Pseudoduganella albidiflava: one gene and its partners. The protein of the gene in region 2 binds, or shares a complex with, the protein of the main gene of each other region. Links are inferred from orthologs where the notes say so. Each region holds a gene or a part of one and is shown on either strand. Other genes may lie near its edges.

The links. The genes of interacting proteins can lie anywhere in the genome.
Region 1: the proteins of EYF70_RS04315 (region 2) and pnp are in contact, whole or in part, in a cryo-EM structure (PDB 9QH0), measured with the Escherichia coli proteins. The link is inferred for Pseudoduganella albidiflava from one-to-one orthologs.
Region 3: the proteins of EYF70_RS04315 (region 2) and eno are in contact, whole or in part, in a solved structure (PDB 2FYM), measured with the Escherichia coli proteins. The link is inferred for Pseudoduganella albidiflava from one-to-one orthologs.

Annotation. Positions count from the first base shown.
Region 1 is NZ_CP036401.1:1,525,385-1,529,188, reverse strand. What follows is about bases 808-3,804. They hold pnp (polyribonucleotide nucleotidyltransferase), read right to left. Parts: upstream 3,367-3,804; coding sequence 1,249-3,366; downstream 808-1,248. Other genes in these bases: rpsO (30S ribosomal protein S15), read right to left, coding at 3,575-3,804; EYF70_RS06550 (zinc ribbon domain-containing protein), read right to left, coding at 808-1,075. In the rest of the region: more of EYF70_RS06550, read right to left, coding at 29-807. UniProt on the Escherichia coli protein: Involved in mRNA degradation. Catalyzes the phosphorolysis of single-stranded polyribonucleotides processively in the 3'- to 5'-direction. Also involved, along with RNase II, in tRNA processing.
Region 2 is NZ_CP036401.1:1,015,403-1,020,947, forward strand. What follows is about bases 1,616-5,545. They hold EYF70_RS04315 (Rne/Rng family ribonuclease), read right to left. Parts: upstream 5,236-5,545; coding sequence 1,816-5,235; downstream 1,616-1,815. Other genes in these bases: chrA (chromate efflux transporter), read right to left, coding at 1,616-1,768. In the rest of the region: GTP 3',8-cyclase MoaA, read right to left, coding at 1-377; more of chrA, read right to left, coding at 434-1,615. UniProt on the Escherichia coli protein: Endoribonuclease that plays a central role in RNA processing and decay. Required for the maturation of 5S and 16S rRNAs and the majority of tRNAs. Also involved in the degradation of most mRNAs.
Region 3 is NZ_CP036401.1:1,182,036-1,185,695, reverse strand. The notes cover bases 808-3,660. They hold eno (phosphopyruvate hydratase), read right to left. Parts: upstream 2,950-3,660; coding sequence 1,666-2,949; downstream 808-1,665. Other genes in these bases: kdsA (3-deoxy-8-phosphooctulonate synthase), read right to left, coding at 3,246-3,660; ftsB (cell division protein FtsB), read right to left, coding at 1,177-1,518. Also shown: EYF70_RS05030 (ammonium transporter), read right to left, coding at 1-693. UniProt on the Escherichia coli protein: Catalyzes the reversible conversion of 2-phosphoglycerate (2-PG) into phosphoenolpyruvate (PEP). It is essential for the degradation of carbohydrates via glycolysis.

The sequences.
Region 1 (3,804 bases), 510 kb from region 2 along the record:
TGGCAACTTTTTAGTTTCTTGGCAGAATTTACGCCTTGTTCGCGGCGGCCTGGGTGCCGCAGCTGTAGCAGAAGCGCGTGAAGGCGTTCTTGCGGGCTTCGCAGCAAGTGCAGCGGTTGAACAGGCCGATGCCGCAGTGCGGGCAGAAGTCCAGTTTCGGATCCTTCAGGTCGACCCCGCGTTCGCAGCCGGGGCAGACGCTCTTCCCCATCCGCGCCAGCGCGATGTCATAGCCGAGGCTTTCGCGCCGCTGCGCATCCGGCTGCGCTTCGGCGGTACGCTGGCGTTCCAGGTAGCGCTGCAGGCCGAGGATGGCTTGCCGGCCGACGACCACCGTCAGCAGGATGCCGACCACGTAGCGCACGTAGCCGCCGTAGCTGGGCAGGTAAGGCACCAGTTCGACAAAGAACGCGAACAGCGCGAAGAAGATGAAGCCCCACACGAACGGCCACCATGTGCTCTTGCGCTTGTTCTTCCACAGCCAGCCGGCAATCAGCAGCAACGGCAGGGTCAGCGCGAGGCGGTAGCCGAACACGCGCAGCTCGCGCATGTGCAAGGCCCGGTCGAAGGCGGGATGCGCTGCCTCCTGGAGGGATTGCAGCTGGGTGTGGGCCGCCGCCCGCGCCTGCCGCGCATTCAGCTGGATCTGCTCCTGTTCCTGCACGCCGGTCAATGCCTTCCGCTCCGCCGCGGCCAGGCCATCGAGCTGGCGCGTGCGGGCGATCAGGTCCGGATCCTGGTCGGGCCGGGCCGTGGCGTGGCGGGTGGAGAGCCAGTTGTCGAATGTTTCGCGGGCCGATGCCGTGTTGGCCTTGGCCACCCGGTGCTGCTGCTCGGCCTGCTCGAGGGCGTTGTCGGCGGCCCGTTCATTGCGCTCGGCGACCGCGATCGTGTCGCGCACGGCCGCCAGCCTGGCGGGATCGATGAACTGCTCCAGTTCGATCGGTTCCTCGACAAGATTCAGGTTGTCGACGACCTTGCCGCCCAGGCCGATCAGGAAGCCGGCAAACAGGAAAGCCACCAGCCATAAACCGCGCTGGAACCATTTTTCGGAGAGACGCAGGGCCTTGCTCATCGTGATGCTCCCGGTTAGTTGGACCGGAACGGAGCATAGCGGCTTTCGCCGGCGCGATGCTGTGGCGGGACTCTAATTATGGGCTGGCGGTTCGCGGAAGACCGGGAAATCGACGCCCATAAAAAAACCGCCGGGCTTGCGCACCGGCGGTTCCTGTCATCCGCAAAGGACGATTACTTGGCGGCGGCGCCTTCTTCGGCGGCAGCCTTCATCGACAGCTTCAGGCGGCCGCGATCGTCCGTTTCCAGGACTTTCACGCGCACTTGCTGGCCTTCCTTCAGGTAGTCGGCCACGGCGTTGACACGCTCGTTGGCGATCTGCGAGATGTGCAGCAGGCCATCCTTGCCCGGCATGACTTGCACGATCGCGCCGAAGTCCAGCAGCTTGAGCACGGTGCCGTCGTAGGTCTTGCCCACTTCGACCGACGCGGTCAGCTCTTCGATGCGGCGCTTGGCTTCCTGGCCGGCGGCAGCGTCGACGGAAGCGATGGTGACCACGCCTTCGTCGCTGATGTCGATCTGCGTGCCGGTTTCCTCGGTCAGCGCGCGGATCACGGCGCCGCCCTTGCCGATCACGTCGCGGATCTTCTCGGGGTTGATCTTGATGGTGATGAGGCGCGGCGCGAAGTCGGACAGTTCCGTCTTCACGTGCGGCATCGCCTTCTGCATCTCGCCCAGGATGTGCTGGCGGCCTTCTTTTGCCTGCGCCAGCGCGACCTGCATGATCTCTTTCGTGATGCCCTGGATCTTGATGTCCATCTGCAGCGCCGTGATGCCGTTGGCGGTGCCGGCGACCTTGAAGTCCATGTCGCCCAGGTGGTCTTCGTCACCCAGGATGTCGGACAGCACGGCGAACTTGCCGCCTTCCTTGATCAGGCCCATGGCGATACCGGCCACGTGCGCCTTCATCGGCACGCCGGCATCCATCAGCGCCAGGCAGCCGCCGCAGACCGAAGCCATCGACGAGGAACCGTTCGATTCGGTGATCTCGGACACCAGGCGCACGGAGTAGCTGAACTCTTCCGGCGACGGCAGCGCGGCGACCAGGGCGCGCTTGGCCAGGCGGCCATGGCCCACTTCGCGGCGCTTCGGCGTACCGACGCGGCCCGTTTCGCCGGTGGCGAACGGAGGCATGTTGTAGTGCAGCATGAAGTCGTCAGTGTACTCGCCCATCAGCGCATCGATCTTCTGCGAATCACGGGCGGTGCCCAGCGTGGCGACGACCAGTGCCTGGGTTTCGCCACGGGTGAACAGCGCGGAACCGTGGGTACGCGGCAGGACCGAGGTGCGGATCGCGATCGGACGCACGGTGCGGGTGTCGCGGCCGTCGATGCGCGGTTCGCCGTTCAGGATCTGCGAACGCACGACCTTGGCTTCCATGTCGAACAGGATGTTGCCCACTTCGACGGAGTCCGGTGCGTCGACGCCTTCGGCGGCGGCTTGCGCGGCCAGGTCGGCGATCACTTCGCTCTGCATGGAACGCAGGGCTTGCTGGCGGGCCTGCTTGTTCTTGGTCTGGTACGCTTCGTTGATCTTGGCTTCGGCGAACTGGGCGACCTTGGCGATCAGCGCTTCGTTCTTGGCCGGCGGGGTCCATTCCTGCTCCGGCTTGCCGCCTTCTTCCACCAGCGCGTGGATCGCGTCGATCACGGCCTTCATCTGGTCGTGGCCATAGACCACGCCGCCCAGCATCACTTCTTCGGACAGCTGCTTGGCTTCCGATTCCACCATCAGCACGGCGGTTTCGGTACCGGCCACGACCAGGTCCATCTCGGACGTCTTCAGCTGGCTGGTGGTCGGGTTCAGGATGTACTGGCCGTTGGCGTAACCCACGCGGGCTGCGCCGATCGGGCCGTTGAACGGCACGCCGGCCACGCACAGGGCGGCGGAGGCACCGATCATCGAGGGGATATCAGGGTCGATTTCGGGATTGACCGACAGAACGTGGATGATGACCTGCACCTCGTTCATGTAACCTTCCGGGAACAGCGGGCGGATCGGGCGGTCGATCAGGCGGGACGTCAGCGTCTCCTTCTCCGACGGACGGCCTTCGCGCTTGAAGAAGCCGCCGGGGATCTTGCCGGCTGCATAGGTCTTCTCGATGTAGTCGACCGTCAGCGGGAAGAAATCCTGGCCGGGCTTGGCATCCTTGCGCGCCACCACGGTCGCCAGCACGACGGTGTCGTCCATCGACACCAAGACCGCACCGGAGGCCTGGCGAGCGATCTCGCCGGTTTCCAGGGTCACGGTATGTTGGCCGTACTGGAAGGTTTTCGTAACTTTGTTAAACATGGGTAATCCCTTTCTATTTGCCGACAGATTTTCAGGCGCTGTCGTTCACCTCACCACGGGCGGCTGGCTGATGCCTGGCGCCTTCTTGCCCTACTTTGCCTGGCAAAACGCAAGTGCGTTCCGCTTGGCAATAAATCATGATCCAGAATGCAAAATGCCCGCGTCAGCGAACTGGCGCAGGCATTTACTGAAGCCGGTGATGCAAGTATTACTTACGCAGGCCGAGCTTGGCGATCAGGTCGCGGTAGCGGGTTGCGTCCTTGTTCTTCAGGTAGGACAGCAGGCTCTTGCGACGGTTGACCATCATGATCAGGCCGCGGCGGGAGTGGTGATCCTTGCTGTGGGCCTTGAAGTGGCCGTTCAGTTCGTTGATGCGTGCGGTCAGCAGTGCAACCTGGACTTCCGGCGAACCGGTGTCGTTCTGGCCACGTGCGTTGT
Region 2 (5,545 bases):
TCGAGCGGCTTGCCGTCGACGGTGCGCAGCGCGGCCAGCATCTCGATCAGGCGCTCGATGTTCTTGCGCAGCAGCGGCTCGCCGCCCGTCAGCCGGATCTTTTCCACGCCATGGGCCACGAACTGGCGCGCCACGCGCGTGATTTCCTCGAAGGTCAGCAGCGAGGAATGCGGCAGGTACTGGTAATCCTTGTCGAAGACTTCCTTCGGCATGCAGTACACGCAGCGGAAGTTGCAGCGGTCCGTGATCGAGATGCGCAGGTCGCGCAGCGGCCGCGCCAGGCGGTCGCGCACTTCACCGGTGGGCGCTTCGATGGCGGAGGGAATCGCCGGCGGCCGGCTGCGGCCGTCGGCGAGGATGATGATTTTTTCGGTCATTGACAAACTACAGTGAGCAATCGGGTAACTTTATTGAGCAACCAGGTTGGGCAACATTAACCAGGATTCAATAAACCATTGATTCCATTGGCGTAATGTAGCACGAGGCCAGCCATCGCACAGGCCGCGAGCAGCTTTACGGGGCCGGTTTGCCAGCGCAGCAACGCCCACGCGGCCACCGTGGCGATCGCGATCGCCGCCCAGTCCGGGCGGGCGCCGGCCAGGAAGACTTGTTCGCCGAAGAACACGGCCAGGCTGGCGATCACGCCGACCACGGCCGCCGAGATCGCCGTCAGCGGCGCCGTCATGCGGATATTGCCGCGCGTGGCCTCCACCAGCGGGCCGCCGGCCAGGATGAAGATGAACGACGGCACGAACGTGAACCATGCGGCCACCACCGCCCCGGCCACGCCGGAGGCTGTCGGACCGCCCAGCACCTGGTGGGTCCAGCCGCCCACGAAGCCCACGAAGGCATTCACCATGATCAGCGGGCCGGGCGTGGTTTCGCCCAGCGCCAGGCCGTCGATCATCTGGGCCGGCGTCAGCCAGCCATGTGTTTCCACGCCGCCCTGGTAGACATAGGGCAGCACCGCATAGGCGCCGCCGAAGGTCAGCAGCGCCGCCTTGGTGAAGAACCAGCCCATCTGCGCGAGCGGATTGTACAGGCCGGTGGCGGACGCCACCGCGAGCCAGCTGCCGCCCATGAGGGCGACGCCGGCTGCGGACGTGGCCAGCAACTTGCGCCAGCCGAAGCGGGCATGGGGCGGTGTCGGCGTGTCGTCGTCGATCACGGCGGGGCCATGGCTGGCCGCCGCCTTGCCATGGCCGGGCATGCCGGGGGCGAACGCCGCCGGCCGCAGCCGCCCGCCCAGCCAGCCAAGCATGGCGGCGACCAGCACCACGGCGGGGAAGGGCACGCCCAGCATGATGGCGGCGAAGGCCGCGCAGGCGAGGGCGGCCAGCAGGCCGTTCTTCAGCGTGCGCCGGCCGATGCGCCAGGTGGCGGCCAGCACCAGCGCCACGACGGCCGGCTTGATACCGTACAGCACCGCGGCAATCGCCGGCACGTCGCCGAAGGCCAGGTAGATCCAGGAAAGTCCGATCAGGATCAGCAGCGATGGCAGCACGAACAGCGTGCCGGCCAGGATGCCGCCGCGCGCCCGGTGCAGCAGCCAGCCGATGTAGACGGCCAGCTGGGTTGCTTCCGGCCCCGGCAGCAGCATGCAGTAATTCAGCGCATGCAGGAAGCGCTGCTCGGAAATCCAGCGGCGCCGCTCGACAAGCTCGGCATGCATCAGGGCGATCTGCCCGGCCGGTCCGCCAAAGCTGATGAAGCCCAGCTTCAGCCAGTAGCGCAGCGCGGTGGACAGGGAGGGCGATGGTGGCGTCATGGGCAAAAAAAAGGGAAGCCGGAGCTTCCCTTTTCAGTCGTTGGCGATCAGCGTCGGGTATCCACCTGCACCAGCGGCTCTTCCACCACCACCGGCGCCGGCTTGCGCGTGCGGCCCACCCGCACCGGCGCTGCTTCGTGTGCCGCCGCTTCCTGGGCGGCACGCAGCTTGGCCGGGTCCGTCGCGGCCATTTGCAGGCCGGCGGCTGCCAGGATCGTTTGCAGGTCCGCCGGCGCCGCTGCAACCGCGGCAGGAGCGGGAGCCGGGGCAGGAGCCGGAGCCGGAGCAGGAGCAGGGGCCGGAGCCGGAGCCGGAGCAGGCGCTTGCGCGGCCAGCAGCTCGGCTGCCGTGGTGACCGGCACCGGTTGCGTTGCCACGTCCTCGGCGGCGACCGCCTCGGCAGTGCCGATCTCGGCGGCAGCCGGGATCACCACGGCGGCTTCCACCACCGGCGTCACGTCGACGGCGGCAGGCGCGGTCGTGGCTGGCGGCAGCGGCTCGGCCGCCGGGGCGTCGACAACTTCCGCTTCGGCCGGCTCGGCTGCTACCGGGGCGGCCGCAGGTTCCGCTGCTTCTGCTGGTACTGCGGCGGCTTGCGCTGCCACGGGCAGCGGTTCGGCGGCGGGTGCCTGCACGACTTCCGCTTCGGCCGGCTCGATGGCCACCGGCGCGGCAGGCGCTTGCACAGCAGCCACGGGCAGCGGCTCGGCAACCGGTGCCTGCACGATTTCCGCTTCGGCCGGCTCGATGGCCACCGGCGTGGTGTCGGCCGGCTTCGTTTCCGTCACTTCCGCGCTGACGGGCGCCTCGGCAGCCGGAGCCACCTGCTGCACCGGTTCCACGGCGGCTGGCGTGTGCTCGACCGCCTCGATCGCGGCGACGGCGGCGGCCACCGGCTCGACCTGGGCAACTGCCGCCGGCGTTTCGGCCGGCGCCAAGGCTGCTTCGCGGGTAGCGACCTGCACCTGCTCGGTCACCACGGATTCGGTGGCAGCCTTGATGGTGTCGCCTTCCGCGGCGGCGCCGGCAAACTCGTCGGCGGACTCGATGCCTTCGCCTTCGGCGCCTTCACGTTCGCGGCGGTTACGGTTGCGACCGCCACGGCGGCGGCGGCGGCGCGGCTCGTCGCCGCCTTCGCCGTCCAGTTCCTCGCCTTCCGGTCCCGCGTTGCCGGTGGATTTCACCAGGCTCGGCGCGTCGGCGGACGGCGCAGCGGCAGGCGCGATGGCCGGCACGCCGACACTGGCGCCCGTGCCGGTACCGACCGGACCCACGCCCGTTGCGGCCAGCGCCAGTTCATCGGCCTTGGCTTCGGCTGGCTGGGCTTTCGTTTCGCGCGCTTCACGCAATTCGCGCGGTTCACGCGGCGGACGGGCTTCGCGCGGTTCACGCGGCTCGCGCTGCGGGCGTTCGGCACGGTCCGGGCGTTCGCCACGCTCGGCGCGTGGCGTCACGGCAGCTGCCACGACACCTTCGGCTTCCACCTTGTCGACACCCTTGTCGGCAAACTTGTCCAGCTTTTCACGCGGTTCGCGTGGCGGGCGCGGCGGACGGGCCGGGCGCGCTTCCGTCGCCGGCTTGCCGGCCTCGTCGCGGGCACCCGGTTCGCGGTCTTTCGGACCACGCGGGCCACGGGCACGCTGGCCGCGGCCGTTCTTGTCGGCACGCTCGGCCGGCACGGCGGCGGGCTTCGTCACGATGGCCGGGGCAGCCGGCGGTGCCGGTTCCTCGGTCTTGCCGGTGAAGAAGGAAACCAGCTTGGCAAAGAAGCCTTTTTCGGCCGGGGCCGGTACTGCCACCGGCGGCGGAGCGACCGGCTGCACCGGTACCGGGGCAGGCGTACGGTCGACGATCGGGGCCGGCTGGCTTGGCGTGATGGTCTTCACCACGGCTTCCTGGCGCGGCTTCTGCTCTTCCTTCTGGCGCTTGGCGAAGCCCATGTCGGTCTCCGCCTGCTCGGCCATGGTGTAGCTGGCGGCCGATTCTTCCAGGCGCGGATCGTCGTGCTTGATGCGCTCGAGCTTGTAGTGCGGCGTATCGAGGTGCTTGTTCGGCACCAGGATCACGGTGATGCGGTGGCGGTTCTCGATCTTCAGCACTTCGCCGCGCTTTTCATTGAGCAGGAAGGCGGCCACGTCGACCGGCACCTGCACGTGGATGGCGGCGCTGTTTTCCTTCATCGCCTCTTCCTGGATGATGCGCAGCACCTGCAGGGCGGAGGATTCGGTATCGCGGATGTGACCGGTGCCGGAGCAGCGCGGGCACGTCACGTGCGAGCCTTCGGACAGCGAAGGGCGCAGGCGCTGGCGCGACAGTTCCATCAGGCCAAAGCGGGAAATCTTGCCCATCTGAACGCGCGCACGGTCGTGGTGCAGCGCATCCTTCAGGCGCTGTTCCACTTCACGCTGGTTCTTCGCCACTTCCATGTCGATGAAGTCGATCACGATCAGGCCGCCCAGGTCGCGCAGGCGCAACTGGCGGGCCACTTCCTCGGCCGCTTCGCAGTTGGTATGGAAGGCCGTGGTCTCGATGTCGGAACCGCGCGTGGCGCGGGCCGAGTTGACGTCCACGGACACCAGGGCTTCGGTGTGGTCGATCACGATGGCGCCGCCGGATGGCAGCGGTACTGTGCGGCTGTAGGCCGTTTCGATCTGGTGTTCGATCTGGAAGCGCGAGAACAGCGGCACGTCGTCGCTGTAGCGCTTGACGCGATGCACCATGTCGGGCATCACGTGGCTCATGAACTGGTGGGCCTGTTCGTAGATCTCGTCCGTATCGATCAGGATCTCGCCGATGTCGGGCTGGTAGTAATCGCGGATGGCGCGAATCACGAGCGACGATTCCTGGTAGATCAGGAAGGCGCCGGAAGCCGATTTCGACGCGCCTTCGATCGCGCGCCACAGCTGCATCAGGTAATTCAGGTCCCACTGCAGTTCATCGACGTTTCGGCCGATGCCGGCGGTGCGGGCGATCACGGACATGCCTTGTGGCAAGTCCAGCTTGTCCATCGTTTCGCGCAGTTCCTGGCGCTCCTCGCCCTCGACGCGGCGCGACACGCCGCCGCCGCGCGGGTTGTTCGGCATCAGCACCAGGTAGCGGCCGGCCAGCGAGATGAACGACGTCAGGGCGGCGCCCTTGTTGCCGCGCTCTTCCTTCTCCACCTGGACAACGATTTCCTGGCCTTCGCGCAGCGCATCCTTGATGGTGGCGTTGCGCACGTCGATACCTTCGCGGAAATAGCTGCGTGCCACTTCCTTGAACGGGAGGAAACCGTGGCGGTCTTCACCATAGCTGACGAAGCAGGCTTCCAGCGACGGCTCGATGCGGGTGATCACGCCTTTGTAGATATTGGACTTGCGTTGCTCGCGTCCGGCGGTTTCGATGTCGATGTCGATCAGTTTCTGACCATCGACAATGGCTACGCGCAGCTCTTCCTGCTGCGTAGCGTTGAACAACATGCGTTTCATTTTTTATTTGACTCCGCGACCCTTCGGCCAAATGCGCCGCCCAGGTTCCAGGAACGCGAGCGGCAATCGTACGAGGATATACGCGGAATTAAGGAGGCTGCGGGGAAATGCCTCGTCGTGCGGCAGCGCGCAGGCGCAGCTGCCACAGTGGGCGCATGAAGCTGATCGTCATGCCGAGTTCGCACCACCTGCAACTCATCCTGTCCAGCCCCATGAGGTGGGCCGCGGAGAATGCGGGCGTGCGCAATTGGTCGAGCCTGGCATCTTGTGTGGTGCCGGGCGAAAACGGCAAGCGTTATCAGCTTCATCA
Region 3 (3,660 bases), 170 kb from region 2 along the record:
GACCAGGCCGTTGATCTTGTCGAGCGTCTGCGCGCTCATCACGTTGAAGCCGAACCAGCCTACCGCAAGGATCCACGCGCCCAGCGCCAGGAACGGGATGTTGGACGGCGGGTGCGCCGAGATGCGGCCATCCTTGCCGTAGCGCCCGCGGCGTGCGCCCAGCAGCAGCACGGCCGGCAGCGCCGCCCAGCCGCCTACGGCATGCACGACGACCGAGCCGGCAAAGTCATGGAACGGCGCGCCGAAGGTGTGCTCCAGCGTAGCCTGGATGCCGAGGTTGCCGTTCCAGGCAATACCTTCGAAGAACGGGTAGATGAAGCCGACCAGCAGCGCCGTGGCCACCATCTGCGGGTAGAATTTGGCGCGCTCGGCGATGCCGCCGGAGATGATCGCCGGAATGGCGGCGGCAAACGTCAGCAGGAAGAAGAACTTGACCAGCGCGTAGCCGTTGCTGGCCACCAGCGTATCGGTCGGCCCGAAGAAGTGCACGCCATAGGCGATGCCGTAGCCGACGGCGAAATACGCGATCGCCGACACGCAGAAATCGACCAGGATCTTGACCAGCGCATTGACCTGGTTTTTCTTGCGCACCGTGCCCAGTTCCAGGAAGGCGAATCCCGCATGCATCGCCAGCACCATGATGCCCCCCAGCAGGACAAACAAGGCATCGCCACCGCTCTTGAACGACTCCATCGACCGCCACTCCCCAGTAAAGTGCAAAAGCACGCAGGGAGTGCAAGAACTGTGCCGTCAAATAAGGAAATGCCCGCGACTGGTGCGGATTCTCAAATAAAGATATTTCGCACCGTTTTCGATAGCTGATCAGCACCGCCTTGGTGCGTGACGCGCCAAGTTGGGGCTCAACAATATTTCCTGGAAAATGGGGACGTACCCAATTTTTCTGGGGCATTGAAAACGCATGCGTGCACCCCAACGGCGAAGGGCTGGGGTCAGGAGGGAGTCCTGGCAAGCATGCCAGGACCGTTGCGCAGGCGCGAAGCATGCTTCGCGAAACCCCTGCTTCACCCCGCCGGGGCGTAGCCGGGTCTCAAGGAGCATCGCTCCTTGCCGGCGTAGCGGTACTGGCCTGCACGCCAGTACTCTTCCCTGACCCCGGAATTTGCACTTGGGGTGGGCTTATCTAGCGGGATTGGGTCTATCCCAATTTCTTCGCGGTTACCGTGCCGTCTTGCCTGGCTCGGGGGGAGGTGGTGGGGCCGGCGTGGCGCCGTCGCCAGGAATCTGGCCCTTGCGCAGGATTTGCACGTAGATTTCGTTTTGCTTGATCATCGACAGCTCGTAGCGCGCGCGTTCCTCGACGGCGCCGGTGCCGTCCTTCAGGTCGCGCACTTCGGAATCGAGCTTGGCGTTGCGGCGCCGCAGTTCCTCGTTCTTCGCGTGGGCCGCGTCGACCTGCTGTTCGAGGTCCTGCACCTTGAGCCAACCGCCCTTTCCCAGCCACAACGGATACTGAATCAGCAGCAGCAGCGCCGCCAGGACGAGGGTAATCAGACGCATGGAAATAAAAGCACCGGCCGGGAAGCCCGGCCGGTGTCATAGTGGTGAAAGATGCTGTTGTTACTTCACGGGCATTTTACTTGAGTCGCCGCACTTCGAACGCGTTTACCTCCAACGCGTCGACTCAGGGCGGCTACTTCAAGCGCATTACTTCAGGTTGTAGAACGCGTCGCGGCCCGGATAGGAAGCGATGTCGCCCAGGTCTTCCTCGATGCGCAGCAGCTGGTTGTACTTGGCCATGCGGTCCGAGCGGGACATGGAGCCGGTCTTGATCTGCAGCGCGTTCAGGCCCACGGCGATGTCGGCGATCGTCGAATCTTCCGTTTCGCCCGAGCGGTGCGAGATCACGGCGGTGTAGCCGGCGCGCTTGGCCATCTCGATGGCGGCGAACGTTTCGGTCAGCGTGCCGATCTGGTTGATCTTGATGAGGATCGAGTTGGCGATGCCTTTCTGGATGCCTTCCTTCAGGATCTTGGTGTTGGTGACGAACAGGTCGTCGCCCACCAGCTGCACCTTCTTGCCCAGCGCTTCGGTCAGGATCGCCCAGCCTTCCCAGTCGCCTTCGTGCATGGCGTCCTCGATCGAGATGATCGGGTACTTGTCGCACCAGGTCGACAGCAGGTTGGTGAACTCGGTGGCCGTCAGCGACAGGCCTTCGCCTTCCAGCTGGTACTTGCCGTCCTTGTAGAACTCGGAGGCGGCGCAGTCCAGGCCGATGGCGATCTGCGTGCCCGGCTCGTAGCCGGCTTCCTCGATGGCCTGGATGATCAGCTTGATGGCATCTTCATGGTTCGCCAGCGACGGTGCGAAGCCGCCTTCGTCGCCCACGGCCGTGCTCAGGCCCTTCTTGTGCAGGATCTTCTTCAGCGTGTGGAACACTTCGGCGCCGTAACGGATCGCTTCCTTGAAGGTCGGTGCACCGACCGGGATGATCATGAATTCCTGGATGTCCAGGTTGTTGTCGGCGTGCGCGCCGCCATTGATCACATTCATCATCGGCACCGGCATCTGCATCGAGCCCGAACCGCCGAAGTAGCGGTACAGCGGCAGGCCGGCTTCCTCGGCGGCGGCCTTGGCGACAGCCATCGACACGGCCAGCATCGCGTTGGCGCCCAGGCGCGACTTGTTCTCGGTGCCGTCCAGGTCGATCAGGGTGCGGTCCAGGAAGGCCTGCTCGTTCGCGTCCAGGCCCATGATGGCTTCGGAGATCTCGGTGTTGATGTTCTCGCAGGCCTGCAGCACGCCCTTGCCGAAGTAGCGCTTCGGATCGCCGTCACGCAGCTCGATGGCTTCGCGCGAACCGGTCGACGCGCCCGACGGCACGGCGGCACGGCCCATCACGCCCGACTCCAGCAGCACGTCGCATTCGACGGTTGGATTGCCGCGCGAGTCGATGATCTCGCGGCCGATGATATCTACGATTGCACTCATGTGTAGTCTCCAAAGTTGGGGGTAGCAGGCGGTGCGCGTTTCCCGGACATGGCTGCATGCATCGCCGCAGCACGCTGTCGCATTGTTCCGCGCGCAAAATTGCAGCAAGGGTAACAGAGGATGGCCATGTAGGGAAGCGCGGCGGCTTACTACAAAATGCTCCTGCAAGGCGCTGAATGGTGCTGGCATGGCCCGGTAAACGACAAAAACCCAACGACAGATGCCGGGGTCCGACCCGGCGGGTCGGACCCCAGTTTCATGCCGTTGGGTTTTATGGAGCCTTGGCTCGCGAGCGCTTACTCGAAGCTGTTTTCGAGGAAGCCCGACTTCTTGGTGATGCGATCGAGTTCGATCAGCGTGGACAGCAGTTCCTTCATGCGGCCCAGCGGCACGGCGTTCGGACCGTCCGACAGCGCGGTGGCCGGCGTGGGGTGCGTTTCCATGAACAGGCCGGCCACGCCCACGGCGACGGCCGCGCGCGACAGCACGGGCACCATGTCGCGCATGCCGCCCGACGAGGTGCCGTTACCGCCCGGCAGCTGCACCGAGTGCGTGGCATCGAACACCACCGGCGCGCCGGTTTCGCGCATGATCGCCAGCGAGCGCATGTCGGACACCAGGTTGTTGTAGCCGAACGAAGCGCCCCGCTCGCAGGCCATGAAGTTGTCTTCGTTCAGGCCCTTCGCCCTCGCGGCGGCACGGGCCTTGTCG